Regions from separate parts of the Shewanella seohaensis genome, predicted to be linked through region 2. Evidence: predicted binding sites of a transcription regulator. Region 2 holds the regulator's gene; each other region holds the start of a gene.

The links. Region 2 encodes LexA, which represses DNA repair genes until DNA is damaged. Its sites were predicted from a motif close to TACTGTATNNNNATACAGTA; they were not measured.
Region 1: L2713_RS15765 (YebG family protein) is a predicted target of LexA. The motif match lies at 3,658-3,677, and genes of this name have one in related genera.
Region 3: recG (ATP-dependent DNA helicase RecG) is a predicted target of LexA. The motif match lies at 5,759-5,778, and genes of this name have one in related genera.

What each region holds. Positions count from the first base shown of each region.
Region 1 covers NZ_JAKILE010000014.1:29,885-40,217, forward strand. The annotation lists gene L2713_RS15750 (PqiB family protein) at 1-2,242, opposite strand, end outside; gene L2713_RS15755 (paraquat-inducible protein A) at 2,229-2,846, opposite strand; gene L2713_RS15760 (paraquat-inducible protein A) at 2,848-3,483, opposite strand; gene L2713_RS15765 (YebG family protein) at 3,689-3,988, shown strand; gene L2713_RS15770 (GAF domain-containing protein) at 4,004-4,462, shown strand; gene proQ (RNA chaperone ProQ) at 4,741-5,382, shown strand; gene prc (carboxy terminal-processing peptidase) at 5,411-7,462, shown strand; gene pepN (aminopeptidase N) at 7,546-10,095, shown strand.
Region 2 covers NZ_JAKILE010000007.1:91,661-101,993, reverse strand. The annotation lists gene L2713_RS09990 (cytochrome c oxidase subunit 3) at 1-68, opposite strand, end outside; gene L2713_RS09985 (cytochrome c oxidase assembly protein) at 65-646, opposite strand; gene ctaD (cytochrome c oxidase subunit I) at 648-2,240, opposite strand; gene coxB (cytochrome c oxidase subunit II) at 2,250-3,791, opposite strand; gene L2713_RS09970 (cell division inhibitor SulA) at 4,198-4,710, opposite strand; gene lexA (transcriptional repressor LexA) at 4,707-5,327, opposite strand; gene plsB (glycerol-3-phosphate 1-O-acyltransferase PlsB) at 5,489-7,912, shown strand; gene mtr (tryptophan permease) at 7,912-9,168, shown strand; gene L2713_RS09950 (VOC family protein) at 9,301-10,077, shown strand; gene L2713_RS09945 (methyl-accepting chemotaxis protein) at 10,190-10,333, opposite strand, start outside.
Region 3 covers NZ_JAKILE010000013.1:37,095-47,427, forward strand. The annotation lists gene paeA (polyamine export protein PaeA) at 1-1,040, opposite strand, end outside; gene L2713_RS14995 (substrate-binding periplasmic protein) at 1,251-2,051, shown strand; gene L2713_RS15000 (YkgJ family cysteine cluster protein) at 2,014-2,427, opposite strand; gene L2713_RS15005 (sensor domain-containing diguanylate cyclase) at 2,543-4,366, opposite strand; gene L2713_RS15010 (ABC transporter substrate-binding protein) at 4,377-5,402, opposite strand; gene recG (ATP-dependent DNA helicase RecG) at 5,795-7,870, shown strand; gene L2713_RS15020 (DUF3014 domain-containing protein) at 8,049-8,945, shown strand; gene L2713_RS15025 (beta-ketoacyl synthase chain length factor) at 9,305-10,042, shown strand; gene L2713_RS15030 (lysophospholipid acyltransferase family protein) at 10,035-10,333, shown strand, end outside.

The DNA of each region.
Region 1 (10,333 bases), on a different contig from region 2:
CTTCGGCTACGTTGGCATAGCTGCTCTCAACCAATTTGGCCTGGAATTGACTCGCCTTTTGGTTGCTCTTACCCGGTAACACACCAATATAAGGCCCAGTGATTAAGGTTTCTGGCGCTTTGATCCCCGCTAAGGAGATTTGCGCATCAACCATATGGTACTCAGTATCACTGCGGCTGAAGTGCTCGGCATAGTCGCCATAGAGATAGGCGGTGGCCGTGAGGGTGGTTAAGTCGGCATTGAGCTTAACTTGCGTCACTTCACCCACCTGATGACCTTGATAACGAATGGCGGCCTTGGCAGCCAATTTCGCCGAGGCGGGTAAGGTGAGTTTGATGGCTTGAGCCTGCGCTAAGGCGAGCTGTTTACTTTCATATAGTTTAAGTGTTGCATTAGGCTCACTCGTTGAACTATCCAACAAACCTAAGCTGATGCTGCCCTTTAACGCACCCTGAAGTGGCGCGACGGCGACATCAATACCCGCAAGACTGGCACTGACATCCACGGCACTATTGCGCCAAAACACTTTAGGTTTTTGCACTAAGGGTTGGAACTGCTTATCGATAGCGATTTTAATCGCAAAGTCTTCGGTTTTACTCTGCCAGTTGACCGACTCCACACTGCCGATTTGCATTTTTTTATAGTAAATCGGTGAGCCTTGGCTGACATCTGCGCCATCTACGCTGGTGAGGGTAAAGTACAGACGTTGTTGCCGAGCAAAAAACTGTTTTGCTTCATCCATTGAGCTAAAGAGTGACAGGCGAGTATTCGCCGCAAGCGGGGTGTCGCTGGTTCCTGGGATAAGACTTACAGCCCCTTTGGTGAGGGTCGCCATATCGCGGGTTTTCACCGACACCCCATCGAGTGAGGCATCGATACTCAGCGCCGACTCGGGGATAAAATAGCTATCACTGCGAACTAAGCTAGCAAACTCAGGCTGCAGCTCGAGTTGATATTCAACGGCCGACAGATCTTTAGTTAATTTCACCGCCAGCACCTGACCGATAGGTAGCTGCTTATAACGCACTTCAGCACCTGCGGTGAGGCCCATGTTTTCTGTGGAGGTGATAGTGAGCTGACGTTTTTTGGCCTTCAATAGATCGGGCGCCGATTCTTGCAGGGCAAAACTGCTTGGCAGCGCCGTATTGGCATTGGTACCGGGTAAGAAGTTAATTACGCTTCCCGTGAGTAAACGCTCGGGGTTTTTGATCCCAGAGAGCGAAATATCGGCGCCTTCAAGCCAAAACAGCCCGTCACTGGTTAACAGGTTGGCGTATTCAGGCTCAAATTTTGCCACCGCAGTCACGCCGGTTGCCGTGAGTTGTTTGCTCTGCAGAGTGCCAATGGTGATGCCGCGATACATAATGCGAGTGCCTTTATCAATCGCATTGCCATCGGTCATGGTCAGGCTCACTTCAATTCCGCCAAGGGCGCTGGTTTCGGAATCGTAGAGGGCAAAACTGTCACCATTTTGTGCCGCAGGCGCTTTATCATCGGAGCTGAAACTCACGCCGCCCGCCAGAATGGAAGCTAAGCTCTCAGTGTTGACTTTAATGCCCGCTAAACTGGCGTCGACTTTTACGCCGGAAACGTTCCAAAAGTGAGAGTTTTTCTTCACTAAACGCGCATATTGCTCTTGGATAAAGGCGCTGATAATGACTCTGGCATTGCCATCTAAACGATAGCTAACTACGCTGCCGACGGGGATCTGACGAAAGAACACTGGCGAACCCACGTCTAACGAGCCGAGCTTATCGGCCGTCAGTTCGATCATTACCCCTTCTGAGCCCACCTGCATCGGTGGCGGTTGACGCTCAGCCTCGAAGAAGGTGGCGGTATTGCCTTTACCGGGTTGAATTGCGATATAGTTACCCGAAAACAGCGCATCTAAGCCTTCAACACCCGTAATGCTGGCTTTTGGGGTGACTAACCAAAAGAGGGTTTCTTTATTTAAGAAAGGCTTAGCGCGATAGTCCATCATGACTTTGACGTTTACGCCCTTAAGATCCTCGTCGATACCAATGTCTTTTACCTTACCGACAGTAAGACCTTGGTATTTGACTAGGGTTTTGCCCACATCGATCCCCGTGGCACTGGGGAAGTGGATCTGAATTTCAATGCCCGATTCTTTGATGCTCTTAATGCCCAGCCATGCGCCGAGTGCGAGCGCCACTATCGGGAGCAGCCAAATCGGCGAAAAGAGTTTTTTCTTCACAACTTTTGGCGATTCAATTTGTGTCATCTTGAGGTTCCAATCGATCCCAGAGTAAACGAGTGTCTAAAACTTTTGCGGCAAGTTGAGTCAGTAAAATCACCAATGCAAACGCCGTGGCCGCAGGTGCAGGCTTTGCATCGAGTAATTGCCCCATATTGACGAGGGCAACCGTCAAGGAGATCACAAACAAATCGAGCATTGACCAGCGGCCAATCCACTCAATCACATGAAATCCCACCATGAGTTTCTTTTTCGAAATCGGCAGATTAAAACTGATGGCACAGAGGTAAGTGGCCAAACCGATAATTTTCACCCAAGGCACTAAAATACTGGCAATAAATACAATAATGGCGATGGGCAACATATCCGAATGCACCAAATGGATAATCCCCGAAAAAATCGTATCGTGGCGCACTTGCCCTTGATTGGTGAGCATTGTAATAGGGTAGAGGTTGGCGGGAACCAACAAAATGGCGGCGGTGATCAGCAGCGCCCAACTTTTTTGTAAGCTGCTGTGATCACGGACATGGAGTTCGGCCTCGCAGCGGCTGCAGTGACTATTCTCACTGTTATTGAGCTGCCGGCACACTCGGCACAGGCACAGGCCTAAGTCTTTTCCCTGTTGCTGCATCTTAGTGTCGCTCCTGCATGAGAAGACTCCACATATGCTCAATATCGTATTCACGCTGCAAAAACAGAGTGACTACAAAAAGCATGGTGAAGCAGAAGGTGCCCATACCGAAGTAAATATCCGAGAAATCAGATAACTGAAATGATGACACCAAAAAGCTAATCACATAAATCTCCAGCATGGTGAGCTGGGATAGCAGCCCTTGCAGCTTTAATAACTGTTTGAGGCTGCGACGCCAAAATGGACTGCCAAGTCCCCATTTGACGATCAAAATCTGGCTGAGGATCGACAGAATCAATAATCCTGGGCCAATCACGGCGGCGGCGAGCACGGCTAATCCCACGACCCAATAACCTTGGTCGAATACCGCAAAGGCGCCCTGAAACACTGTAGTAGTACGAATGCTGCCCAAAAAGTGGATTTCGAGTACCGGAAAAAAATTGGCGGGAAAATAGAACACCAGCGCGGTAATACACAGCGCTAACATGCCGTTTACCGAGCAGTATGGTGTGTCATAAAGTGCGGTGCTGCAGCGCGGGCATAACGCCCTAACACCCGTAGGTAAGGCGCGCTTTCGAACGGCTAAGTCGCAGGAACGACAGAGGATTACAGAGTTTTCTGCTGTATTTTCATGCATATAAAAATATTAAATTAGCCCCAAAGCCATTGAGAGAGCAAATAATCCGCAATAAAACCATATTACAGGGTGAGATAGCACATTGCTTGACCCATCTCGACAACGAAAAGCGTACTCATAATACCAGAATAATCAGAACACTTGCATCACTAGTTCACTTTATGTCATCCTGATTACTGTATATAAAAACAGTGCGAGGGCAGTCATGGCAGTTATTACACAGTTTGTCGTGGTAAGAGAAGGGGTGGAGAAGATGACATTTACATCGAAAAAGGAGGCTGACGCCTACGATAAGATGCTCGACATCGCCGATAACCTCATTCCATTTATTCAAAAAGCGCAGCTCGGAATTGATGAAACCGTGAGCGAACAGCTCGCATTCTATTTTGCTAACAATAAAGATGAGCTGACAAACTTGCTTAAAGGCGTGGTTCAAGTTAATAGTACGCCATCAAAACAAAATGCAGCGAAAAAAGCGCCTAAGAAGGACGACGCTGCCGAATAATTTTTTAGGAAGTCTATGAAACCGCAATTTTATGAGTCACTGAATCGTCAAGCGCTGGCCTTACTCGAGGGCGAGGATGATTTAGTGGCTGCCATGGCTAACTTTTCTGCTTTGCTAAACGATAACTTAACCGAACTGAACTGGGTGGGTTTTTACGTGATGCGTGGCGAACAGCTGGTGTTGGGTCCTTTCCAAGGCAAAGTGGCCTGTACCCGTATTCCAATGGGTAAGGGCGTGTGCGGTACCGCCGCACAAACCAATCAGACGCAGCGCGTCGCCGATGTGCATCAATTTGATGGTCATATCGCCTGCGATTCGGCCAGTAATTCTGAAATTGTTATCCCAGTCCGCGCCGATGGTAAGGTTGTGGCCGTGCTGGATATCGATAGTCCTATTTTTGACCGCTTCGATGAAGAAGACCAAAAGGGCTTGGAATTATTGGTAAAAAGCTTCGAAAACTGCCTATTTGCTTAATTTGCGTACAATAACGCATAATTCATAGTCGCAATCGGTGGCGTGCGCCTTATAATAGCGCATGCACTGATAAGGCTTATTTTGAGTACTGCCGAAATAAGCCTGATAGGTTCAGCCGTGAAAAATTGTTAACTTATATTTTTTAACTTTAGTTAACTCGGCGAGAATGCTAATTTGTACTTTGGCTCATATGTGAGCTTAACCAAGATAAACGACTCGTAAGAAGCTGATTTTTATCACCTCGGATTCGATGTCCCTTTTTAACTGTGGAAGTAATGATGGAATCAACAGATAAGTTGACCGACACCAACGCAATTTTGGCGTATTTGTATGAAACATTTCCTTTGTGCTTTATTGCTGAAGGTGAAACTAAGCCATTAAAAATCGGATTGTTTCAAGATTTGGCTGAAAGGTTGGCTGATGATTCTAAAGTCAGTAAAACTCAACTGCGAGTTGCCTTAAGACGCTACACCAGCAGCTGGCGCTACCTGAAATCGGTAAAAGCCGGTGCACAACGTGTGGATCTTGATGGTCAGCCATGCGGTGAGTTAGAGCAAGAGCATATCGATCATGCTCAAGCGATGTTGAAAGAAAGCCAAGATAAAGCAAAAGCTAAGCGTGCAGCTCAAGCACCAAAAGCCGCGCCTGCGGGTAAAGCCCCTGCGAAGAAAGCCCCTAAGAAAGTTGCCGTGCCAGCACGTAAGACTGAGCGCCCAGCAAAAGCAGCACCTAAGGCGGAGCCTGCTGTTAACTTAGTTCAAGCGCAATTGACCGATTTAGCGAAGAAGCAACGTGTCAATGTTAAGTTAGGGATGACGCCAGTAGCCGGCGTGATCACCGACATTAACAAAGAGGACATTCATGTTCAGCTAGATAGCGGCTTAACGGTAAAAGTGAAAGCGGAACATATCCTGCTGTAATCATTTAATCAAACGGAGTAACTTGTTGATGCGAAAACTCACTTTGGCTACATCCATTGCCACTGTTTTTGCCGGATTCTCGGCTTGGGCTGTCCCCCCTACGATTCAAATCAGCGAGTTACCCACTCTCAAGCAGGAAGCGCAGCATAAAGTGGCGAGTAAGCGAGTGACGGATTTATACACTCGTTCCCACTATCATAGATTTGGATTAGATGATGCGTTTTCTGCTCAGATTTTTGACCGCTACCTGCAGCAACTCGACTACCGTCGTAATGTGCTGACGCAAGCCGATGTCGATAGCTTCAAACCTTACGTTAATCAGTTTGACGATATGCTGAGCTCGGGTGAACTCGAGCCTGCTTATAAGATGTTTGATTTGGTTCAGAAACGTCGCTACGAAGGTTTTGTATACGCACTCTCTCTGCTCGACAAAGAGATGGACTTTACCGTTCCGGGTGATGCCTACGAATACGATAGGGAAGATGTTGCTTGGCCAAAAGATCAAGCCGAAATCAACGAGTTATGGCGTCAACGTGTTAAATACGATGCGCTGAATCTGAAACTCACTGGCAAGAAATGGCCTGAAATCGTTGATATTCTGCAAAAGCGTTATAACAACGCCATCAAGCGTCTGACTCAGACCAATAGCGAAGATGTGTTCCAAGCGGTGATGAATGCGTTCTCCCGTAGCATCGAGCCACATACTAGCTATTTATCGCCCCGTAATGCTGAACGTTTCCAAATGGAAATGAACTTAAGCCTCGAGGGGATTGGTGCGCAGTTACAGCTTGAAGACGATTACACTGTCATCAAGAGTTTGATTGCAGGCGGTCCTGCGGCCAGCAGTGAAAAACTGTCGCCTGAAGATAAAATCGTCGGTGTAGGCCAAGAAGGCGGTGAGATTGTTGATGTGATCGGCTGGCGATTAGACGATGTGGTCGACCTGATCAAAGGGCCTAAGGGCAGTAAAGTCGTATTACAGATTTTACCTAAGAAGGGTGGCTCTAACGCTAAGCCGTTTAATCTGACCTTAGTGCGCGACAAAATCCGTTTAGAAGACCGTGCCGCAACCTCAAAGATCATCGAGCCGAAAGACGGTGAATACGCCAACCGTAAAGTGGGTGTGATTCAAATTCCTGGTTTCTATATGAATTTATCCCAGGACGTTGAAAAAGAATTGGTGAAGTTAAACGAAGCCAAGGTTGAAGGCGTCGTCATCGACTTACGTGGTAATGGCGGCGGTGCGTTGACCGAAGCCGTGTTACTGACGGGACTCTTTATCGATATGGGCCCTGTGGTGCAAGTGCGTGACGCCGATGGTCGAGTGTCTGCCCACCGTGATAACGATGGCAAGACGACCTACGCTGGCCCGTTAACCATTATGGTTGACCGTTACAGTGCATCAGCTTCGGAAATTTTTGCCGCCGCGTTACAAGATTACGACCGTGCGCTGATTGTTGGTGAGTCAAGCTTTGGTAAAGGCACTGTGCAGCAGCATAAGAGCCTTGGTCGAATCTACGACATGTACGAGAAGCCGATTGGCCACGTGCAGTACACGATCCAGAAGTTCTACCGTATCAACGGTGGCAGCACTCAGCTCAAAGGCGTAACCCCGAACATTGCTTACCCAAGTGCGTTAGAGCCGGGTGAATACGGTGAGGCGGAAGAGAAGAATGCTTTACCTTGGGACAAAGTGCCAATGGCGCAATACGGCACCCTAAACGACATCACCCCTGAGTTGGTGGCGAGTTTAGATAAAAAGCACCTTGCCCGTATTCAGAACAATGTTGAGTTTAACTATATCAATCAAGATATTGCCGACTTTAAAAAGCATCATAAAGAGAAAACTGTCTCCTTAGTTGAAAGTGAGCGCATTGCCTCACGTGAAGCCGATGAGAAGAAAGTCCTCGATAGAACCAACGAGCGTCGTGTTGCCCATGGTTTAGCCGCGGTTAAATCGATGGAAGACATTAAAGACAAAGACGACATTGAAGCACCGGATGCCTTCTTAGACGAAACGGCCTATATCACCTTAGATATGGCGGATGCAAAAAAGCTGGCTAACGCTGGCACTAAATAGGCGGTTATTGCGCCTGTTTACCGTATCTTAAAACGCGCTTATGGCGCGTTTTTCTTATTTAGAACAGTGTTAAAGGGAACGACATGACACAAGCACAAGCAAAATACCTTAAAGATTATCAAGCTCCCCAGTTCACGATCGAAACCATTGATTTAGATTTTAATCTCGATGGTAAAAACACTCTGGTTAAAGCCGTTAGCAAAGTCAAACGCACTTCTTCCCACACCAATCCCTTAGTGCTCGATGGTGAAAGTTTGACCTTAGTGAGTGTGGCCATTGATGGACAAGCGGCGACGTATCACGCGAGTGAAGGGCAGTTGTCTATCGAGACATCGCTGAATGAATTTGAGTTGACCATCATCACCCAACTCGATCCCGAGGCTAACTCAAGCCTCGAAGGGCTCTATATGTCCGACGGCGCTTACTGTACTCAGTGCGAAGCCGAAGGCTTTAGACGCATCACGTATTTTCTCGACCGCCCCGATGTATTAGCCAAATACACTGTGCGAATCGAAGCCGATAAGCTGGCGTTTCCGTTCCTGCTCAGCAACGGTAACTTGATTGAAAAAGGCGAACTCGATGGTGGCCGTCATTACGTGCGCTGGCAGGATCCCTTCCCAAAACCCGCCTATCTGTTTGCCCTAGTCGCTGGTGATTTCGATCTGCTGCAGGATGAGTTTATCACCCGCAGTCATCGCAAAGTGGTACTACAAGTGTTTGTCGATAAAGGTAATTTACACAAAGCGCACCATGCAATGGCGTCCCTGAAAAAGTCTATGGCCTGGGATGAATCTCGTTTTGACCTAGAATACGACTTAGATATCTACATGATAGTCGCGGTCGACTTTTTCAATATGGGGGCGATGGAAAACAAAGGCTTAAATATCTTCAACACCAAGTATGTGTTGGCAGATACTTTGACCGCAACCGACGATGATTACCACGGTATTGAATCTGTGGTCGGCCATGAGTACTTCCATAACTGGACGGGTAACCGCGTGACTTGCCGTGACTGGTTCCAATTAAGCCTCAAGGAAGGCTTGACAGTGTTTCGCGATCAAGAGTTTAGTTCGGATTTAGGCTCTCGTGCTGTGAACCGAATTCACGCGATTAAAGTCATCAAAAACCAGCAGTTTGCTGAAGACTCAGGCCCAATGGCGCATCCGATCCGCCCCGAGTCTGTGATTGAGATGAATAATTTTTATACCGTCACTGTTTATAACAAGGGCGCCGAAGTTATTCGCATGATGCACACCCTGTTGGGTGAAGCCCATTTCCAAGCGGGGATGAAGTTATACTTCAAACGTCACGATGGCCAAGCCGTGACTTGTGATGATTTTGTCGCGGCGATGGAAGATGCCAGTGGAATCGATCTAACTCAATTCCGTCTCTGGTATAGTCAGGCGGGCACGCCAATTGTTACCGCAAGCGACAGTTTTGATGCCGAGACTGGAACTTACCAGTTAACCCTCAAACAAACGTTAGCTGGTTGTGCTTCACCCTTGCATATTCCCTTTAGCTTAGAGCTGTTAGATGAGAAAGGGCTGTCACTGGTAAATCAAGTGCTTGATTTTACTCAAGCAGAGCAAGTCTTTACATTTGAAGGTATGCGCCATAAACCCGTGGCATCCTTACTACAGGATTTCTCTGCACCGGTTAAATTACATTATCCCTTTGAAATCGATCAGCTTGTGCATTTGATGCGCTTTGCCTCGAGTGAAGTGGCACGTTGGGAAGCGTCGGTGGCGCTCGTGAGTCAAGCGATTTGGCAAAATGTGGCGCATTTACAGCAACATCACACCATGACATTAGACGAGCGTGTGAAAGACAGTTTCAAAGGTGCCTTACTCGATGAGCAGTTAGATCAGGCGCTGATGGCGGAAATGTTAGCTATACCATCGGCCTCAGCGTTGATTGAACAAACCGACACTGTCGATTTAGATGCCTTAGCTTTAGCCCGTGAATTTGTGCTCACAGAGCTTGCCGCCTATTGTGAAGATGAATTAACGGCGCTGTATCGCTCATTGGTAAACCGTGATTGCACAAAAGCGCGAGCGCTGAAAAACCAATGTCTTAACTGGTTGAGCCGAGTCAGTAGTGAGGCCGAAAGCTTTGTGGTTGAGCAGTTTGATAAGGCTGCCAATATGACCGACTCACTTGGCGCATTAAGTGCGGCGAATGTCGGCTCGTTACCTTGCCGCGAACATTTGATGGCAATGTTTGAAGCCCGCTGGCGCGATACGCCGCTGGTGATGGACAAATGGTTCATGCTGCAGGCGACCCATGATGTGGAAGGTGTGATAGATAGCTTGCGTCAATTACAACAACACGCGAGCTTTAGCATGAGCAATCCTAACCGCGTACGTTCACTGATTGGCAGTTTCGCAGCGGGAAATATTTATCAATTCCACCGCGCCGATGGCAAAGGTTATGAGTTTTTAACTGAATGTCTTATCAGCTTAAATAAACTCAACCCGCAGGTTGCGGCGCGTATGGTGACGCCACTCATCCAATTTAGTAAGTTTGATGAGGCGCGCCAAGCCAAGATCAAGGCTTGTTTAACGCGATTATTGGCGCTGCCTGAACTGTCGAAAGATTTATTTGAGAAGGTATCTAAGGCATTAGCACAGTAGCTATGAAGAGGGCAGCATTATGCTGCCTTCATTCTTCCAAGCAGTAATTGAGCAGTTAGGGCTAAATTGAAGGCCATGCACCCTAGTTATACTATTTAACGAGTTAAGTTAAATCTAAGGTATGACACTTAATACTATTGAAAATGATGGCCTTTTGACGAGGGTAGTAGAGTGTTCTTTGTCCCAGTGGGGCCGGTAATTCAAGGCAATAGCTCGGTATCTACGACATGCTGTTTGT
Region 2 (10,333 bases):
CCGATAGCACCAATAATCGGCCAAGCACTCTGGGCGGGGACGTAGTAAGTCTCATGTTTAGTGGTCATTTTGCAGCTCCTTGCTCTATGGCAGACGCTAACTGCTTGTCGGTAATGTCGTAGAGGGTGTAAGAGAGGGTTAAGGTGTGGATAGACTCGGGTAATTGAGGATCCACGAAGAAGATCAACGGCAGCTCGGCGCGACTCGCGGCGGCTAAGTGTTGTTGGTTAAAACAAAAACATTCGGTTTTATTGAAATAAGCCGCGCCTTGTCCGGGCGAAATAGAGGGAATCGCCTGGCCCACGATCGCTCTGTTAGAGACATTTTGCGCCAGAAATGCCGTGTGAATAAGTTCTCCTGGATGCACTTCGAGCCGTTTCGTTTGTGGCTCAAATTTCCAGGGCATGCCCGTCTGCACCTGCGAGATAAACTCCACCGTTACCACCCGGTTCTTGTCCACAGTGATCGCTTGATAACTGCTGGCAGTATTAGAGGTTTTGCCATTAATCCCCAGTTTTTCGCACAACACATCGTAGAGCGGCACTAAGGCGAACCCAAAGCCAAACATCCCAAGGCAGCCCAGCACCAGCAGGCTGATGAGCTTACGGTTGGACTTGATGTTGGGCTGATGGGGTTGGCCTTGCATGTTATTTCACCTCGGGTGGAGTGGTGAAAGAGTGGTAGGGGGCAGGGCTGGGTAGGGTCCACTCTAAGCCTTCGCTGCCTTCCCAAGGTTTGGCGGGCGCCTTTTCACCGCCCCGAATGCACTTAATCACCAGCACGAGGAAAATCAGCTGAGAAAGACCAAAGGCAAAACCCCCAATCGACACGATTTGGTTTACATCGGCAAATTGAATCGAGTAATCGGGGATACGCCTTGGCATACCCGCAAGACCTAAGAAATGCATCGGGAAAAACAACACGTTGACCGAAATCACCGAGCACCAAAAATGCCACTGGCCGAGCTTTTCGCTGTACATATGGCCGGTCCATTTTGGCAACCAGTAATAGGCCGCCGCCATGATGGAGAAAATCGCACCGGTGACTAACACATAGTGAAAGTGAGCCACCACAAAGTAAGTATCGTGGTATTGGAAGTCGGCTGGCGTGATGGCGAGCATCAGGCCAGAGAAGCCGCCAATAGTGAACAGGATAATAAAGGCCACCGCGAACAACATTGGGGTTTCAAAACTCAATGAGCCGCGCCACATGGTCGCTACCCAGTTAAACACTTTTACCCCAGTAGGCACAGCAATCAGCATAGTGCAGTACATAAAAAACAACTCAGCAAACACAGGCATACCGGTGGTGAACATATGGTGCGCCCACACGAGGAAGGACAAAATCGCAATACTCGCCGTGGCATACACCATGGATGAATAGCCGAATAATGGTTTACGGCTGAAAGCTGGAACTATGGCGGAGATAATGCCGAAGGAAGGCAGAATCATGATGTAGACTTCGGGGTGACCGAAGAACCAGAAGATATGCTGGAACATCACAGGATCACCACCACCTGCAGCCTCGAAGAAGCTAGTACCGAAAAACTTATCGGTTAACACCATAGTAACGGCGCCCGCGAGTACGGGCATCACGGCGATCAGCAAGAAGGCGGTAATCAGCCAAGTCCAGACAAACAACGGTAACTTCATCCAGGTCATGCCGGGAGCGCGTAGGTTGACTATGGTGACGATCACGTTGATGGCGCCCATGATCGAACTTATCCCCATGATATGAATAGAGAAAACAAATAATGCTGTGCTGTCAGGGCTATAAGTGGTCGAGAGTGGTGCGTAGAAGGTCCAACCGAAATTAGGGCCGCCGCCTTCCATAAACAGTGAGCTCAGTAAAATAGTAAAGGCGAAGGGCAGGATCCAAAAACTCCAGTTGTTCATCCGAGGAAGTGCCATATCTGGCGCACCAATCATCATCGGGATCAGCCAGTTAGCCAGCCCTGTAAAGGCCGGCATCACGGCGCCGAATACCATGATTAACCCATGAACTGTGGTCATCTGGTTAAAGAAGTTAGGCTCAACGAGTTGTAATCCGGGCTGAAAGAGTTCGGCGCGGATCACCATGGCCATCGCACCACCGGTTAAAAACATAATGAAACTAAACCATAGGTACAGGGTGCCAATGTCCTTGTGGTTAGTGGTGAGTAACCAGCGCATGATGCCTTTAGGTGCACCGTGATGGTGTTCATCATGGGCGGCAATTTGATCTTGAGTCAGTGTGCTCATCTTAATCCCCTACTGTCCATGGCGAGCAATATCAGCGGGTTGCACTGTATCGCCAGTATTGTTGCCCCATGCATTGCGCTCATAGGTAATGATGGCGGCAAGCTGTTGTGGCGTGAGTTGTGTGCCAAATGCCTGCATCGCCGTGCCCGGTTTACCGTGCATCACAATGTCGATGTGATTGGCGACTGGACCCGTAGCAATAGCGCTGCCAGCAAGGGCGGGGAAGGCAGGTGGCATACCTGCACCCGTTAGCTGGTGGCAGGCGGCGCAAATCGTGGCATAGGTCTTTTCCCCTTCGGCCATCAGTTCATCATGGCTAAGCGTAGGAAGAGTCGCGGGGTCGACACTGGCGGCGGGTTCTGTCGCAGGCTTTGGCGCATCGGTGGTTGCTGGGGGCGGAGTCGTTGCTACTGGTTCGCTATTGGTGCCACCGGATTTATGGGCATCAACGTCTTTGGCTTGCACCGCATCCCCCGTGTTATTGCCCCACGCATTACGCTCATAGGTAATCACTGCAGCAATCTCTTGGGTCGTTAATTGTTTGCCAAAGGCTTGCATGGCCGTACCTGCTTTACCATTGAGCACGATTTCAAGATGGCCACTTAATGGTCCGGTCGCAATGGGGCTGCCTTTGAGGTGCGGGAATACCCCCTGTAGCCCTTCACCATTTGGTTGGTGACAGGCCGCGCAGTGACCGAGGTAAACTTGCTCACCCTGAGCCATCAGCTCTTCTTTAGTCAGTGTTTGCGATAACGCGGCTTGTGCGGCTTGCGCTGTGGCATTGGCGGCTTGTTTTTGTTCTACAACCCAAGCATCGAACTCGGCTTCGGGCAATGCCTGTACCACTATCGGCATAAAGCCATGGTCTTTACCGCAAAGCTCGGCACATTGGCCACGGTAAATGCCGGGTTTGTCGATACGGGTCCATGCCTCGTTAATAAAACCTGGATTAGCGTCTTTTTTAACCGCAAAGGCGGGCATCCACCATGAGTGAATGACATCCTCTGAGGTCATCAAGAAGCGGATTTTACGATTGATGGGTAATACTAGGGGTTTATCTACCTCGAGTAAGTAGTGCTCACCCTTGGCTTCACTACCTTCGATTTGAGGTCTTGGTGTTGCTAGAATGCTGTAAAAATCAATATCTTGATCGAAGTAGCTATAATGCCATTTCCATTGAGAACCTGTTACTTTTACCGTGAGATCGGCATTGCTGGGATCTTCCATGGCAATCAGAGTTTTCGTGGCGGGAATCGCCATTAAGATCAGAATGACAAAAGGAATAATCGTCCACGCGATTTCGACTTTTGTGCTCTCATGGAAGTGAGACGCGACCGCGCCCTTGGATTTTCTGTGGTTGATCATGGCATAAATCATAACGCCAAAAACCACTAGGCCTATTGCGCAGCAGATATACAGAATCGTCATGTGTAAGTGATAAACCTTGCCACTGATTTCTGTTACGCCGGGGGTCATGTTGAACCGCATGTCCGCTGCGGCCAACGGTGGGGCGAATAGCACCACGAGTAAACAATACAACCATTGCTTCACAAGACTTCTCCTCTGCCAATTGCGAATAGCAACTACAAAGAAGAGCAACACAGTAAGTCTCAACTCTATGCAAACTCTTCAGTTCCCAAAAAAGCTTCTCTGACTTCAACGTGCGTTGGCGGCTTACTTTTGATTAAGTATTGTTACTGCTGGTATTAGCCACACTGGCACATACTGCTGAATAAACCCATTATTCTCGATTTTTGTGGGCAAGAGATATTCGATAAATCGTCGATATTTTTTGCCTAAACGGGCGATATATTATGCTCGCCTGAATCAAACATACTTGCTGTTTAAAAATTGATCAAGATCACTTCTTTTTCTAATTGTCTGAAAAATTGCCAAAAAAAAGCCCCACATTCACAGGTGAGGCGGCTTTCAAGGCTAAATACGCAGTGCAAAAATTTTAATGAACAGAGCTAAAAAAACTACCTTGGGCAAAGTGAGCTGGTTGCTTGAGTGTCGCGTCTGTAGGTGAGTGATTTACGACACCTTCGAGCACGATTCCCATGGCGCGGGCGCTCTTGGCCACAATTTGCAAACGACGATTGTCGCGGGCATCGAGTGAGTGGATCCAAGTAATTACTGCGCTGGAAGTGCCACTGGTTAACGCTTTTTCCATGGCCCAAAGTGTTTCGACTTCATCTTTCGCATGGACTAAGAGTACACGATCCATACGCACGCCAGCGTTGGCCAGTAACTGCTTGTAGCCGATACTGGGTGGATTGATGAGCACGACCCAGCGGCCTTGTTGGCTCAGTTGTGCCAATTGCTTACTAAGCTGCATTAGCTCTTGGCGCCCTTGGCTCTCGGTGGGCATAGTAATGATAGGCGTATGCTGCCAGTCTGTATCGGTTTCGCGTACCGCATCAAGCCATAAACCGGGGTGACGCGGGGCATTACCTAGTAGTTTGTTCATAGCCAATCTCCATTGCGGATCACCCCTACGGCGAGCCCTTCAATTGTTAGACTTTGGAAACTTAAATCGACTTTAATCGGGGAGTAATCTTCATTTTCAGCATGTAGATAAACAAGATTCCCTTTCTTTTCAAAGCGTTTAACTGTTACATCATCATCAACGCGAGCAACAACTACTTGGCCATTGCGCGCTTGCTGTACTTTATGAACGGCGAGCAGATCTCCCTCGAGGATACCGATGTTCTTCATACTGTCGCCTCTGACGCGCAGCAAGAAATCGGCGGCTGGGTGGAACATGCTGGGGTCGACTTGGTAATACTGTTCGACATGCTCTTGGGCGAGGATAGGTTCGCCCGCAGCCACTTGACCAATCAGTGGTAAGCCAGATTCGCTGTTATCTTCTTCCTCAACTGGGAGGCGGATCCCGCGGGAAGTGCCAGGCATGATCTCGATGCAGCCTTTTTTTGCCAATGCCTTAAGGTGTTCCTCGGCGGCATTTGCACTTTTAAAACCCAAACGGGTGGCGATTTCGGCCCGGGTGGGTGGCATGCCAGTCTCGGCAATATTACGTTTAATCAGCTCTAAAATTTCGGCTTGGCGTGGCGTCAACGGTCTCATGTTCTTTCCTGTTTTTCTATACAGTTACTGTTAGTATATACAGTATTATTCGTAGTGCAAGTATTAACCACTTTTTAACGCGATTGGAGAGTATTAGCGAATATTCCCTAGAATCTGGTATTCTATGGGGCTAATGAACGTACTTACATTGCATAAGAATAATGCCTAAACAAGACTCTCTTTGGTTGAAATCATTACGCTGGATCCAAAAACACTTAGTGCACACTATTGTTGTGCCGCAGGATCCTTTTGCCGATCTGAATCTGGACGCGTCCAGACCGCTTGCTTATGTAATGAAAACAGAATCCCTGAGTGATATTGCTGCGTTAAGCGAGATCACCACTAAGCTGGGTTTGCCAAGCCCCTACGAGCCGCTTGTGGTAAATGGCGTTGTCGCGCCCCGCGTCGTTTGCCTCGAAGGCCGTAAGCCTTTGTTTGGCGAGCGTGCCAGTAATGAGCCATTCCTAGAATGTTTTATGCGCCTGTTGGCCGTCCATAAGGAAAAGCCAGAGTTAGATATTCAGCTGGTGCCTGTGAGTCTGTATTGGGGCCGTACTCCGGGTAAAGAAGACGACACCATGAAGGCGGCTGTGCTTGAGCGCGAGAATCCAACTTGGTTACGTAAGTGCTTGATGATCCTCTTTTTGGGCCGTCACAACTTTGTGCAGTTTTCGAATGCGGTATCGCTGCGTTACATGGCCGACGAACACGGCACCGATATGGGGATTGCCCATAAACTGGCGCGGGTGGCCAGAGTGCATTTCCGCCGCCAACGTAAAGTGATGACAGGGCCTGTGCTGCCGAATCGTCAGGCAATGTTCCACTCCCTGCTGAAATCCGAATCCTTACGCAAGGCGATTCAGGAAGAGGCGGCGAGTAAGAAGATTTCTGAAACCCAAGCCCGTGAAACTGCAATTGAATATCTTGATGAAATTGCAGCGAATTATTCCGACAGCCTAGTGCGTATTGCCGAGCGTTTCTTAACTTGGTTATGGAACAAGCTCTACAGCGGTATCAATATCAAAGGTGCCGAGCAAATCCGTCAACTGCACCATGATGGTCACGAAATTGTTTATGTACCTTGCCATCGCAGCCATATGGATTACCTGCTGTTATCCTACATTCTGTATTACCAAGGCATGGTGCCACCGCATATTGCGGCGGGGATTAACCTAAACTTCTGGCCTGCGGGGCCGCTATTCCGCCGTGGCGGCGCTTTCTTTATTCGCCGTAGTTTTAACGGCAATAAACTCTATACTGCCGTGTTCCGTGAATACCTCGATCAGCTGTTTGCTAAGGGATATTCGGTTGAGTATTTCTCTGAGGGTGGCCGTTCTCGCACCGGTCGTCTATTGGCGCCGAAAACGGGCATGATCGCCATGACGATCAACAGTGTGCTGCGTGGTATCGAACGCCCTGTCACCTTAGTGCCTGTGTATTTAGGCTACGATCACGTGATGGAAGTGGCGACTTATCATAAAGAGCTGAGCGGTAAGAAAAAACAGAAAGAATCTGTATGGCAAGTCTTTGGTGCTATTCGTAAATTAGGTAATTTTGGCCAAGGTTATGTCAACTTTGGTGAGCCGATTACACTGCAAAACTTCTTGAATGAAACTGCGCCTAACTGGCGAACTGAAGTGGCCGACGATCCCGAGCAAAAACCGACTTGGTTAACCCCAGCGGTCAACGTGTTAGCGAATCGTGTAATGACCCGCATTAACGATGCTGCCGCGGCCAGTTCTATCACCTTGACCAGCTTAGTGCTGTTGGCGTCGGAGCAAAATGCCCTAGAGCGTTGCTTGCTCGAGCGTCAGTTAGATTTGTACCTGACACTGCTTAAGCGTGTGCCTTACACTTCGTTTACGTCGGTGGCCGAAGGTGATGGCAAGCACTTAGTGCAACAAGGATTAGAGCTGAATAAGTTCTCCATCAATGCCGATCCTCTGGGTGAGATAGTATCTATTGACGCGAATCAAGCGATTTCAATGACTTACTATCGTAACAATATCATCCACTTATTTATCATCCCGTCGTTGATTGCCAGCTGCTTAACCAACAATAAGCAGATTTCACGAGCCCATATTCTAGGGATTGTGAGTGACTTCTATCCGCTACTGAAGGCGGAGTTATTCATGGGTATCAAGGACCTCCCAAGTTATGTGAATCAAGTGCTGGATCTGTTTATTGAGCAGGGGCTGGTGCAGGAAAGCGATACGCTGTCGGTGGTGACCGAGCACACCAGTCAAATGTTGTTGCTGGCCGGAAGCGTTAGCGAAACCTTGCAACGCTATGCGATTATCTTCAATCTGCTGGCCCACAGACCTAAGATGGAGCGTTCGGAGCTGGAGTCTGAAAGCCATCTGCTGGCCCAACGTTTAGGGGCGCTGCATGGAATTACCGCGCCAGAATTCTACGACAAGAAACTCTATAACACCTTGAGTGTTAAGCTTAAAGAGTTGGGTTATTTCTCCGAGAAGGAAGATAAATCCGACGTTGAGCGCATTCGCGATCAAGCCAATAGCTTACTCAGAGCCTCAGTGAGACAAACCATAGTTGCGAGCGTGACCGCGGAGCATATCGTTTAATGGCTAACCATATGAATGCGGCGAAGAATAAGCCGGTGGGCAAGTCTTTGCTCGGTGGTGCCATGATTATTGCCGGCACCACAGTCGGGGCGGGGATGTTTTCTTTGCCCGTTGTGGGCGCTGGCATGTGGTTTGGCTACTCGGTACTAATGTTACTCGGTATTTGGTTCTGCATGTTGATGTCGGGATTGTTACTGCTCGAAACCAACTTGCATTTCGAGCCGGGAGCGAGTTTCGATACCCTGACCAAGGAAACCCTAGGCCAGTTTTGGCGGATCGTGAATGGGGTATCGATTGCCTTCGTGCTTTACATCTTAACCTACGCCTACATCAGTGGCGGCGGCTCGATTGTTAACCATAGCCTACAGGGTATGGGTATTGAGTTACCCCAAAGTGTTGCTGGATTAGTATTTGCGGTTGTGCTGGCCTGTATCGTGTTGATCAGCACCAAGGCGGTGGACCGTATTACGACCATAATGCTCGGCGGGATGATCATCACTTTCTTCCTCGCGATTGGTAATTTACTGATCGAGATTGATGTGACTAAGTTGCTCGAACCGGATGGCAATCAAAGCTATATGCCTTATCTGTGGGCTGCTTTGCCTTTTGGCTTGGCAAGTTTTGGCTACCATGGCAACGTGCCGAGTCTGGTGAAGTACTATGGCAAAGATTCATCGACCATCATCAAAGCGATTTTCGTCGGCACTTTCATCGCACTGATCATTTATGCCTGCTGGTTAGTCGCCACTATGGGCAACATTCCCCGCAGCCAATTTAGTGAGATTATTGCCCAGGGTGGTAATATGGGTGTGTTAGTCGGCGCCTTGTCGAAAGTGATGGAAAGTAGCTGGTTAAACAGCATGTTAACCCTGTTTGCTAACTTGGCTGTGGCGTCTTCTTTCCTTGGCGTGACCTTAGGCTTATTCGATTATTTGGCCGATTTATTTGGGTTCGACGATACGCGCTCGGGGCGGATGAAAACGGCAATCGTCACCTTTGTGCCGCCGACCATATTAGGTTTGCTGTTCCCCGATGGCTTTTTGGTTGCCATTGGTTTCGCAGCCTTAGCGGCAACCGTTTGGGCCGTCATAGTGCCAGCACTGATGGCCTATAAATCGAGACAGCAGTTCCCTAACCATCAAGGTTTTAGAGTCTTTGGTGGCACGCCGTTAATTATCCTTGTGGTGCTATATGGCGTGGTGACAGGGGCTTGTCATCTACTCGCGATGGCGAATTTATTGCCGCAGTTCTCCTAAGTATTTCGCCTACGAATCAAGCCCTCAAATTGAGGGCTTTTTCTTTATATTCATCTTTTTATCGCCAAAACTGGACAGTTGCACAAACTCCAGCTTAACTCGAACACATTATCTGTTTGATTGGAGTCTGCAATGAGGATTACTCAGTATGCACAGGGACAGGCCTGTTGGGTCGAACTGGCGAGCCATGACTGGCAGGGCGCACAGGCGTTTTACCATGCACTGTTTGGTTGGAATGCGGTGGAAATGGCGATTCCTAATGGTCATTTCTCGCTGTTCAATCTGGAGGGAGACGATTTAGGGGCCATGTATCAAATCCCTGAGTCGGAACCACAGATCCCTAGCCATTGGCGGATCTATTTTGCGGTTAAGGATATCGAAGCAACGGTTGCCGCCATCCTAGCTGCGGGTGGGCAATTACACATGGGACCGCACGTGGTGGGGGATGCGGGCGTGATGGCGCAGGTGAGCGACCCCGAAGGCGCACGTTTTGCCCTGTGGCAAGCGAAAAATCACTCTGGCTCGCGTCGCCAAGGTGAAGAAAATACTCTATGTTGGGTGGAGCTGGCCTGCCGCGAACCTAGCGCCGAAGCCAGTTTTTACACTCAAGTGTATCCTTGGACCGCACTTCCTAGCCATGTGCCCGGCATCGATTACACCGAGTGGCAAATCGACGGTCAGTCTATGGGGGGCATGATGAAAATGATGCCAGAATGGGGCGAGATCCCCGCCCATTGGATGCCTTATTTTGTGGTGGCGGATTGTGATGCTTTTGCCGCTAAGGCGCAGGGGCTGGGCGCACAGCTATGCGTGCCGCCAAGCGATATCCCCGATGTGGGACGTTTTGCGGTGATTGCCGACGCGCAAGGGGCAACTTTTGCGGTCATCAAGTTAAATGCGCTATCTTAAGCTGGCGAGGAGAGATTTCAGCATAAACGACAATAAAACCTAGGTTTATTGAGTCATACCTAGGTTTTATATGGTCTTATGTCGATGCGCTTATTCCTTTATCCGCTACTGGCTACACCTTAAACTCACTCACTAAACCATCCAGCTGTTGACCTATCCCCAGCAAGCCATTGGCAGAGCTGGCAGCCTGTTTAACCCCCGTCAGAGTACGGTTGGCGCTGTCATTCACGCTGTTGATCGACATATTAATTTCTTC
Region 3 (10,333 bases), on a different contig from region 2:
ATCTGCTCTTCGCTCTCGTGTAGCGACCAGGCCCCCATCACAGCGCGCTGCAGATCGTTGGTGGTGACAATCCCCACAACTAGGGCGTATTCATTCATCACCACGGCGAAATCGGCGCGACTATTTTTGAAGTATTCCATCGCCTCGGACAGGCTTAAGGTATCGGGAATAATCAAAGAGGTATGCACAAGACTGTTGTCCTTTAAGGTGATGTTCTCGCCGTTGATCACCCGGATCAGCAGCTCCTTCGCATCTACAAAACCTTTGACCATATCCAATTGGCCATCACAGACTAAAAACTTAGTGTGAGGATCTTCGGCAATCTTACGTTTGATATCCTCCTCGCTGTCTTGCAGCAGGAAATACACTAAGCTCTCACGGGCCGTCATGGCAGAAGTGACTGAAACGGTTTGCATTTCAAACACGTTCTCCATCATCTGTTGCTCTCCCCTATCGAGTACACCAGCTTCTGCCCCCGCGTTCATGACCGCGTAAATATCATCGGAAGTAATTTCATCATTTCGGGCCGTGGGTATTTGCAGCAACTTAAAAATCGCGCTGGCCATGCCATTGAAAAACCACACCAATGGACGAAGGATCGCGATACAGAAACTCATAGGGCCAACGACAGCCAAGGCAACTTGCTCAGGCATCGCCATCGCAATACGCTTAGGCATTAAATCGGCCACCAAAATAAAGGCACTGGTAACGAGTAAAAACGACATCAAAAAGCTCACCTGACCCAACCAAGGATCGGCTAACCAAGGTGAAAGGAATTGATAAAAATACGGACGAAATGCAGATTCACCCACAATACCGCCCATGATGGCCACGGCATTCAGGCCAATTTGCACCACAGTAAAAAAGCTGCCGGGATACGACTGTAAATGCAGTACCTTTTCAGCTCTGGCATCGCCTTCATCGGCTAACTGACGTAAACGGATTTTCCGTGATGCGGCCAAAGCAATTTCTGACATGGAAAAGAAACAACTCGCGGCAATTAAGCACAATATAATCATCACGTTATCTAAGAGACTCATGTAACACCTTTTGTTTCACACTAGACTTACTTGCACCAACCCGCGCAGTGATTTTCGCGGATCAGTTGAATTTTGCCCAATAAAGCGGCTCTAGCCTGTGGCAATAAAGAACCCTGCTGCCGCTAAGCCCTTTGCTACACTTTAAAAAACTCGCCACTGCGTTTAAAAAGTATGATGCGTTTATTATATCCGCTAATCGCCTTGTTATGCGTGATTCTGCTCTCGCCTGCTGCCTATGGCGCCGACGAGCTTTCCCCATTAAGGTTACGCTTTTGTGTCGAAGAGACTGAATATCCACCGTTTAATTATTTTATTCGGCAAGATGGCATTAAGACTTCCACGCTTAGCGGCTACGATATCGACCTGCTAGAACGCACCTTTAAACCCATTGGAATTGATTATGAAGTACAGGCTTTGCCTTGGTTACGCTGTTTGAAGGACGTTCAAAATGGCAGCATAGATGCCGCAATGAGCGCATCGCTCAACCGACAAAGGGCGACTGATTATATCCCATCTATTGCTTATTATTACCTCACCCCCAGTTATTTTTATTTGAAAGCCGAACTAGACCCGCAATTTCATATAAATGATATCAATCAGTTGGCTGATTTTGGCACGGTTTGCGGCATCAAGGGCTTCAATTACGATAACTTTGGCTGGCGAAAAGAAACGCCCATCAGCGAAATCAATTCTCTGCAACATCTCCCAGAAATGTTGTTGAAACACAGATGTAAATTCTTCATCGCCCGTAAGGAGATTTTAGCTGGTAGCCTCGCTTTAACTCAGTCGGGCGAACTGCCTAAAACGCTCACCTCTAAGGTATCCCCCAACACCCAACTGGAGCCTTTTTATATGCTGATCTCAAAACGTTCAGCCAATAAAGACTTGATTGCGCGTGAATTTAATCGGCAGGTACAAGCGATGCGAGACAGCCATCAACTCGAAGCCCTGTACCAATTCCATATTCAAAAGCTTACTCACGGGGACGATAAGGGCAGTGATTCGCTTTAGGGCCGATTTGCGGATGATTGCGGCAAGTTTCGGGGCGTTGATGATAAATGGTGCAGCGACGGGTTTTGCTGTCGAGGTACAGGCAATCATCGTTCGCCATGCGGGCCAAGGTAAAAATGGCGGTTTTGTGGTTGAAGTTGTCGATGATGCGCGCTTTTTGCAGACGCTTGGCGATGACTTTGAGATCGCCCTCGGCTTCAAACTCGTCCACTAAGGCCATGCGCACTAAGTCGCTCACAGTGACTTCTACGGGCAGGGTACAGCAGGTTGCATGGCAGCTATCACACAAGCCTTTGCGATATTTTTGCCAAGTGGACAAATCATCGATATTGAAAATCGACACTGCACTTGCCGTATTTTTGCCCCGTTTTGACACGCCAGAACCTAGAGTTAGAAATTAAAGGGCGGCAATTATAGCAGGCCAAAAGCAGAAATAAATCGGCGCCGCGCCATGCTCAAGACAAGCAGTGATGCCGTGCCTCAATTATCAGTCACTTATGGTTCGAATCAATCACCACGGTATTGCGCCCCTGATCTTTAGCGCGATACAGACAAATATCGGTACGGCGCAGCACCTCCGACAACGTTAAGCTATCCTGGCTCTCCTTAGGAAAATACACCCCACCAATACTGAGGGTGATCTTGCCCTTTGGGGAGCTTCGATGAGGGATCTCCAAGGCGGCCACCTGGTAGCAGAGCTGGTTGGCTATCGCCTCCAATTGAATTGGTGAAATCTGTTGCAGAACAATCGCGAACTCCTCACCACCAATACGGGCAAGCAAACTCTCCTGTGGCAAGATATCGCTCTGAGTTAACGCCTGCGCCACTCGCTTAAGCGCCGCATCGCCCTCGAGGTGGCCGTAGGTATCGTTGTAGCTCTTGAAGTAATCGACATCCAACATGAGCAGGCCGAACGGAGTGTTTTGCTGGAGCAAGGTTTCTAGGGTTTGAGTGAAGGGGCGGCGGTTGCTTAATCCGGTTAACTCATCGGTGTCGGCCATCACCCGCAGCTGAGCATTCACCGACACTAAAGCCTGTTGCAGGCTGAGCATCTGTCGCTCTTTTTCCTCACGCAGTAATAATTCGTTCAGTGCCGCGGCAAATTGAGTCAGCATTACCTTCTTTTGCACGTTCCAGTTTAATGGACGACTGACCATAGAAAACGAGAGTAACCCCAAGAGTTGATTGCTATTTTTAATCGCATAGGCGGCAATTGAACAGATGCCGACCGAGCACAAGGCTTGATATTCCTTTGGCGATTCATTCGCCAGTTCAGCAACTGATTCAATGACTAAGGTCGACTCTGAGGTAAATTTTTGTGCCAGCACAGCCACACTGTCGATGGAAATATCTTGGACCTTGCCCGCCTGCAACTCGCAGCTCCAAAAACTCCGATAACGGGCGTGCTGCTGGGTAAATTCAATAATGCTCACCCGTTCAACATCAAATAGGCAACCAATGCGGCCACAGACATCGGCCAAGTATTCATCTAATAGAGAGGTGTCTGTCGTTAAAAATTGCAATGACATCTCGGCTAACAGCTGGTTTGCCTTGGATTGCCAATTGAGTTCTTGAGTCCGCTCATCGACCAGCTTCGCTAACTGGTTTTGCTGTTGTTGCAGCGCCCGTTGCTGGCGTTTATTGATTGCCAAATCGTTGCGGATGCGTTGATACATGGCCTGTAGTGACTGGGCGACATGGCCAATCTCATCGGGGCTTTGCATCACACTCATGGGCACATTGAGCTTAGGGAGGGAGTGCAGGTTAATTTGATTGGCAAACCGCTCCAGTGCCGAGAGGCGATTGGTGACTAGCAAGCGCACCAAAGAGAGGATCAAGTAAATCATCAACAGCGTTTTCAGCCCGTTGCCTAATACTATGATGATCAATTGCTGCCACAACTCGTAATAGAGCGTGTCCGTATCTAAACCGACCGTCAGCATGCCAATCTGCTGATCTTGATAGTTAATGGGATAGAGAAACAGGGTTTGCCGACGATTATCCAAATGAATCGACTTACCCAGTTGCATGGCAACGCCATCGATACTCTCTAAATTAACGCTCGCCACCATGGGCATCATCCCAAGGCCAGACAGCAAATCCGATAACAAACTATGGTCAACATCCCACAGCGACTTAGCCACGCTGGGTAAGATGGATTCGGAGTATTCACGAATATCCGCCGTGGTTTTATCTATGCTCTCCTGATAGTTCCATATCAACTGTACCAACATAGTTAGGACAGCAAAAAACGAACTCACCCCAATAATAGTGAGCGTCATTCTATGACTGATGGAATGATTACGATGCTTCATGGATACCTATTTATGATTGTGGCAACTTATCCAAAATCTGTGTCTTAAAAATCCCCGCCCAATCCCTAGCGACTAACAGTCGATAAAACTCCGAATCTGGATTAAGGACACTAAAAAGTTGTATGTCCGCATCGGGATAATATTGCGAAGTTTCTTGATAATGCCTCAGCTGCACTAACCCCAATGCGCCCGCTAAAAAGTGCCCTCCGCCCAATGTGCTGATCTGCTGTGATTGGCGAAGCTGTAAAATCTCTGCGGAGGTATTCACTGAACTCACCAACACATCACGCCCGGGCTGAAGTCCTTTTTCCCGCAAGGCTTTTAGTACTCCAATAGCCATATTATCGCTGGCCGTCCAAATCAGATTTAAATCGGGATAGCGGGAAAGCAAAGTTAAGGTTTGCCCATAGGCAATATCTTGGCTCCACTGGCCATAGACGGTTTGAGTCACAGTGGCATTGTGCTGCATAAAAAAGTAGTCATTGGCGCCTTGGGTGCGCAGCACTGAGGCAGGCGTCGACTTATCGCCCGAAATTAATAAAACCTTCGCGTTTTCATCCTTTAAACCACTTAATAGGATTTTGGCCGTTTCGGCGCCAATCGCGTAATTATCGGGAATAATGGCTGGTAATAAATAGGTTTTCCAATGTGGATCCGTTAATAAGGTTTCTCGCTCGGCCACTGAAATATCATTCAATATCAGCTGCACATATATGGGATAGTGGTAGAGCAACTGCAACATTTTTATTGCTGACTGCTTCTCATTTACCAAAATAATATGGCTAGGGATGGATGAGGTAGAGCTTAATAATACCTCTAATTGGTTAATCATTTTAAAATGATTACGGTCTGAATGGGTTATTTGTAAATTAATATCGAGTTGAGTGGCAGCCACTTGCATTAATTTATCGACATCACCCCAAAAGCTATCCGTTGCGGCGCCGGGGTTAAAAAAAGCCACTTCTAATTTGGCCCATGCAGGCGATGCGGAACACAGCAGGCCTATAAATAAACAACTCAAATACCATAGACGCAAAAGCGAGTTCTCCTCGACGGTGTTTCCCCAAATGTGTTCCGTCACTGGAGGTCACTTTATTATTTCGATTCACAACCTTGTTACCGCATAATTACCAAAGCATGTCGCTGGTAACCAATTATTTGATTAAACCACAAAATAATAAAAAGTGAACTTGGTAACTAAGAATATTTATTTTTGCCTAAGTTCAGCGCAACCAATTATAGGATATTCATTTTAATTTTAATAAGATAACTTAAATGTTAACGGCTAAGTTCATTCTTTTGGTGTAACGCCTCTCCGCCAGTTAACCCATCGCCATTTATCCTTTGGCCAGCGCCAAGCCCAAGATTGCCTTACGCTTATACTCTGTTAGTATATGTATAAATTCACAGTGATTGAGCGCTAACGACTTGCAGCAATTGGATCTTGTTCCGATCACCGACCTCAAAGGCGTCGCCAAAAGGGTGGCGGAAAAACTCGCCAAGCTCGGCATCACAACAGTACAAGATCTGCTGTTTCACTTACCCCTGCGCTACGAAGACCGCACTCAAATTTATCCTATTGCCGCCTTAATGCCGGGAAATTACGGCACCATTGAAGCCGAAATCCAGTCGACGCAAATCATTCAAGGCCGTAAACGCATGCTGGTGTGCAATGTGCGGGATAATACCGGCAGCATGAGCCTACGCTTCTTTAACTTTTCGATGGCGCAACGCAATGCGATGCAAAATGGCTTAATGATCCGCGCCTACGGTGAAATTCGCCGTGGTAATCATCAGGCAGAAATCGTCCATCCCGAGTACAAAATTGTGTATCCCGGTGAAGACATTCATTTAAGCGATACCCTTACGCCGATTTATCCCACGACGGAAGGACTCAAGCAGGCGAGTTGGATCAAGCTCACCGAGCAAGCCCTCGAATTATTAGAAGACGGCGGTTTGACCGAGTTATTACCCACCAATTTGCAGCCCAACAGCATGAGCCTGAAACAAGCACTGCAAACTCTGCATCGCCCCCACGCTGGAATATCACAATTTGACTTAGAGCTCGGCCAGCATCCGGCGCAGCAACGGCTGGTGCAGGAAGAACTGCTCGCCCATAACCTCAGCATGCTCCGACTCAGGCAGCGCAGCAATCTCGACGCCGCCGTGACCATGCACGCCAGCGGCCAGCTATTGAATCCCTTTCTCGCCTCATTGCCCTTTAAACCGACGGGCGCCCAGCAACGGGTCGTCGCCGAGATTGGTAAAGATTTAGAGCAACCGCACCCCATGATGCGTTTAGTTCAAGGTGATGTGGGTTCGGGTAAAACCTTAGTCGCCGCCCTCGCCGCCCTGCAAGCCATCGAAAATGGTTACCAAGTGGCCATGATGGCGCCTACCGAATTACTCGCTGAGCAGCATGCGGCTAACTTTGCCGCCTGGTTTGAACCCTTGGGATTAAAAGTCGGATGGCTGGCGGGCAAACTTAAAGGCAAGGCGCGGGCGCAATCCTTAGCCGATATTGAATCGGGCGCGGCGCAAATGGTGATAGGTACCCACGCCATCTTCCAGCAACAGGTAACCTTTAACAAACTAGCCTTGATCATCATTGACGAGCAGCACAGGTTCGGGGTTCACCAACGGATGGGGCTGAGGGAAAAAGGCATTAACCAAGGCTTTCATCCCCACCAGTTGATTATGACGGCAACGCCGATCCCACGCACCTTAGCCATGACGGCCTACGCCGATTTGGACACCTCGATTATCGATGAGTTGCCGCCCGGCCGCACGCCCGTGACCACAGTCGCCATTCCCGATTCGCGCCGCAATGAAGTGCTCGAGCGCGTCCGCAACAGCGTAGTCACGGATAAACGCCAAGCCTATTGGGTCTGTACTCTGATTGAAGAATCCGAAGTGCTCGAGTGCCAAGCGGCTGAAGATACCGCCGAAGAGCTGCGCCAAGCGCTGCCGGAACTGAGCATAGGTTTAGTCCACGGCCGGATGAAAAGTGCTGAAAAGCAAAAAATTATGGCCGATTTCAAGGCGGGAAGCATACATCTCTTAGTGGCAACCACAGTGATTGAAGTCGGCGTCGACGTCCCCAACTCCAGCTTGATGATTATCGAAAACCCCGAGCGACTGGGCCTTGCACAGTTGCACCAGCTGCGGGGCCGCGTAGGGCGCGGTGCCGTGGCGAGCCATTGTGTGTTACTCTACAAGGCGCCATTGAGCCAAACCGCGAGCCAGCGGTTAAATGTGCTCAGGCAAAGTAATGATGGTTTTGTGATTGCACAGAAAGACTTAGAGATCCGTGGGCCGGGCGAAGTACTGGGCACTAAGCAAACGGGACTGGCCGAGCTGAAAATCGCCGACCTTGTCCGCGATCAGGCGCTTATCCCACATATCCAAAAACTGGCGAGCCATGTGATGTCACAGGCCCCAGAATCGGTCGATGCCATTATTCATCGCTGGCTTGGACACAGGCAACAATACGTTCAGGCCTAAACCTTAAGCTAACCCCTTCAAGGTAAAATAAATTCAGCCTGTTCAGCTCACCACTATGGACAAGCGCGTGGAAACTTGCACAATGAACCTGCCACCGACAACTCGTTGGCACTTGCACTTTAAATGTTAGCTGCATGTATTCACCCCGTTACCTTGACACTTAAGCGAAGGATGTAAAATGCAAGTTAATCAAGATGATAGAATTACACCTCAAGAAACCTCTTCAAGCAGTAATCGCTTTGCTTTGATTGCGATTGTGCTCGTCGTGCTGCTCTCTGCAGGAGGTTATTATTACTACACTAAAGATGACTCACCCAAGCTCATCCCCAATGCGCCGATAGTGCTGCCTGAGCCGCCTTCATCTGAACCTATGACGCTCGAGACAAGCACAGAGCCTGAAACTGCGCCGGTGGAAAATGAAGCACCAGCGGTGACCACGCCGGAAACCGAAACCACAGTCACGCCAACCGAGCCTGCGATGCCTGAAGAAGTCGTCCCTAGCCTGCCCGAGAGCGATGCCTTTGTGCATCAAAAAGCGCTAGCGATCATCAATAACAACGTGGTCGGTTCCTCTTTAGTGAACCAAGATTTGGCCCGTCAGTTTGTGGTGTTTGTGGACAACTTGGCCCAAGGCGATCTCGCCCGCAAAGTCAGCCCAGTCAAAGGCCCAGAAAAGCTGTTCACTGTGTCTGAAATCACTAGCAAAGTGTATTTAAATCCAGAGAGTTACCACAGATACGATGCCTACGCGACTGTACTTGCCAGCATGGATGAAGCAAGCTTAATGCACACTTACAAACAGCTCACACCGCTGTTTGATGAGGCCTTTGCCGAGTTAGGTTACAGTAACGCCAAGTTCAATGACAGAATGCTGCAAGCCATTAAGATCATGCTCGCCGCCCCTATCATCGAAGAGCCTATCGAGCTGAGTTCAATCAGCGTGAACTACCGCTTTGTGGATCCTAATTTAGAGGCCTTGCCGAGCGCGCAAAAACTGATGATCCGCATGGGGCCTGAAAACACCCGTAAAGTCAAAGCGGCGCTGCGTAAATTGGAAAACCAACTCGCCCAATAATGCTCCAAGCTTGTCTAAAAAGGCGCCTAGTGCGCCTTTTTTGTATCTTAAAAATACTACCTATAGACTTGTTCAACTCAGGTTCAGTCCAAGGTTTTATCCTCTATCCTCCCAATACCTCAGCTGCAACGAATGTTACTCTTGGGTGATAAATTCGAACTTGATTGCATTTTGTTAACCATCACAATGCAAATGGCTTCATTAAAACTAAGGACTTAGTGTAGAATAAGCCACTCAATAAACGGGGGAATTGTGCTCGTCAATCCAGCGAGAAAATAGCGATAAGCCAATCAATTCATTAAAATTTTCGCTTAGTTAGGGATAACTAAGACAGCTGTAAATAGTGTCGAGGCAAAGTAGTGCAACTCAGATTCAGCATCCTTTCTTGGGGCGCATGGGCGCCAAAGTATCCACAGCGTGATGACTGGCAAACTTGGTGCAAGCACTCGGCTGACACAAGCAAAGAAAATGACCTCGAGGGGATTTCCCCTGCACTTTCCCAAGTTCCCGCCATGCAGCGCAGACGTTTTAGCCGTTTAACCAAGATGATGCTGGATGTCAGCTTCCAATGTGAGGCCGCGCCTAACTGTCGCTCGATATTTGCTTCTCGCCACGGCGAGCTGCACCGCACCATTGGCCTGCTCGAAGATATTATTGAAAAACAACCGCTTTCCCCCTTAGGTTTTAGTCAGTCGGTGCATAACACTGGCAGTGGTATTTTTGGCATTTTAACCAATAACACCGCCCCTTCGACCTCGATTGCCGCGGGCACAGAAACCCTTTCCCAAGCCATGGTAGAAGCGTTCGCCCAGCTGCACCAATCGCCTGAGCCACTGTTGTTGGTGTTTGGCGACGATCCCGTCCCGCCAGTCTATGATGAATTTACCCAAGAGTTTGAGTTGCCCTTAGCCCTAGGATTGACCCTAGCGCCCGCAGATGAGAGTGCAACCGTCACCCTCACCCTAAGCCAACTGACAGCCGAGCAGCAACAAAACGCCACGCCGCTATCCTATGGCATGTTGATTCATGCGCTGGCAACCTCACAGAATATTGACGGCTGCTTGTCACACTGGCACTGGAGCCTAACGCATGCCTAATCCAGTGCCACACAATGCCGAATTTAATGTCGCTTATACGCTGCCCGAAAAACGCCGCGCGGGAATCAACTATATTCCCCGTTGGTTCGGCGGCGTCAGTTGCTACATCGCCTTTGGTCTCGGTGGACTGTTAAGCTCGTTAACCATATTGCCGTTACTGCGTTTTTGGCCGGGCACGCCCGAGGCGCGGATTATCCGCGTGCAAAAAGCCGTGCACACTATGTTTAAAGGCTTTGTGGCCATGTTGACTTGGGCGGGAGTTATCCGAGTCAGCACCCATAATGCCGAGCT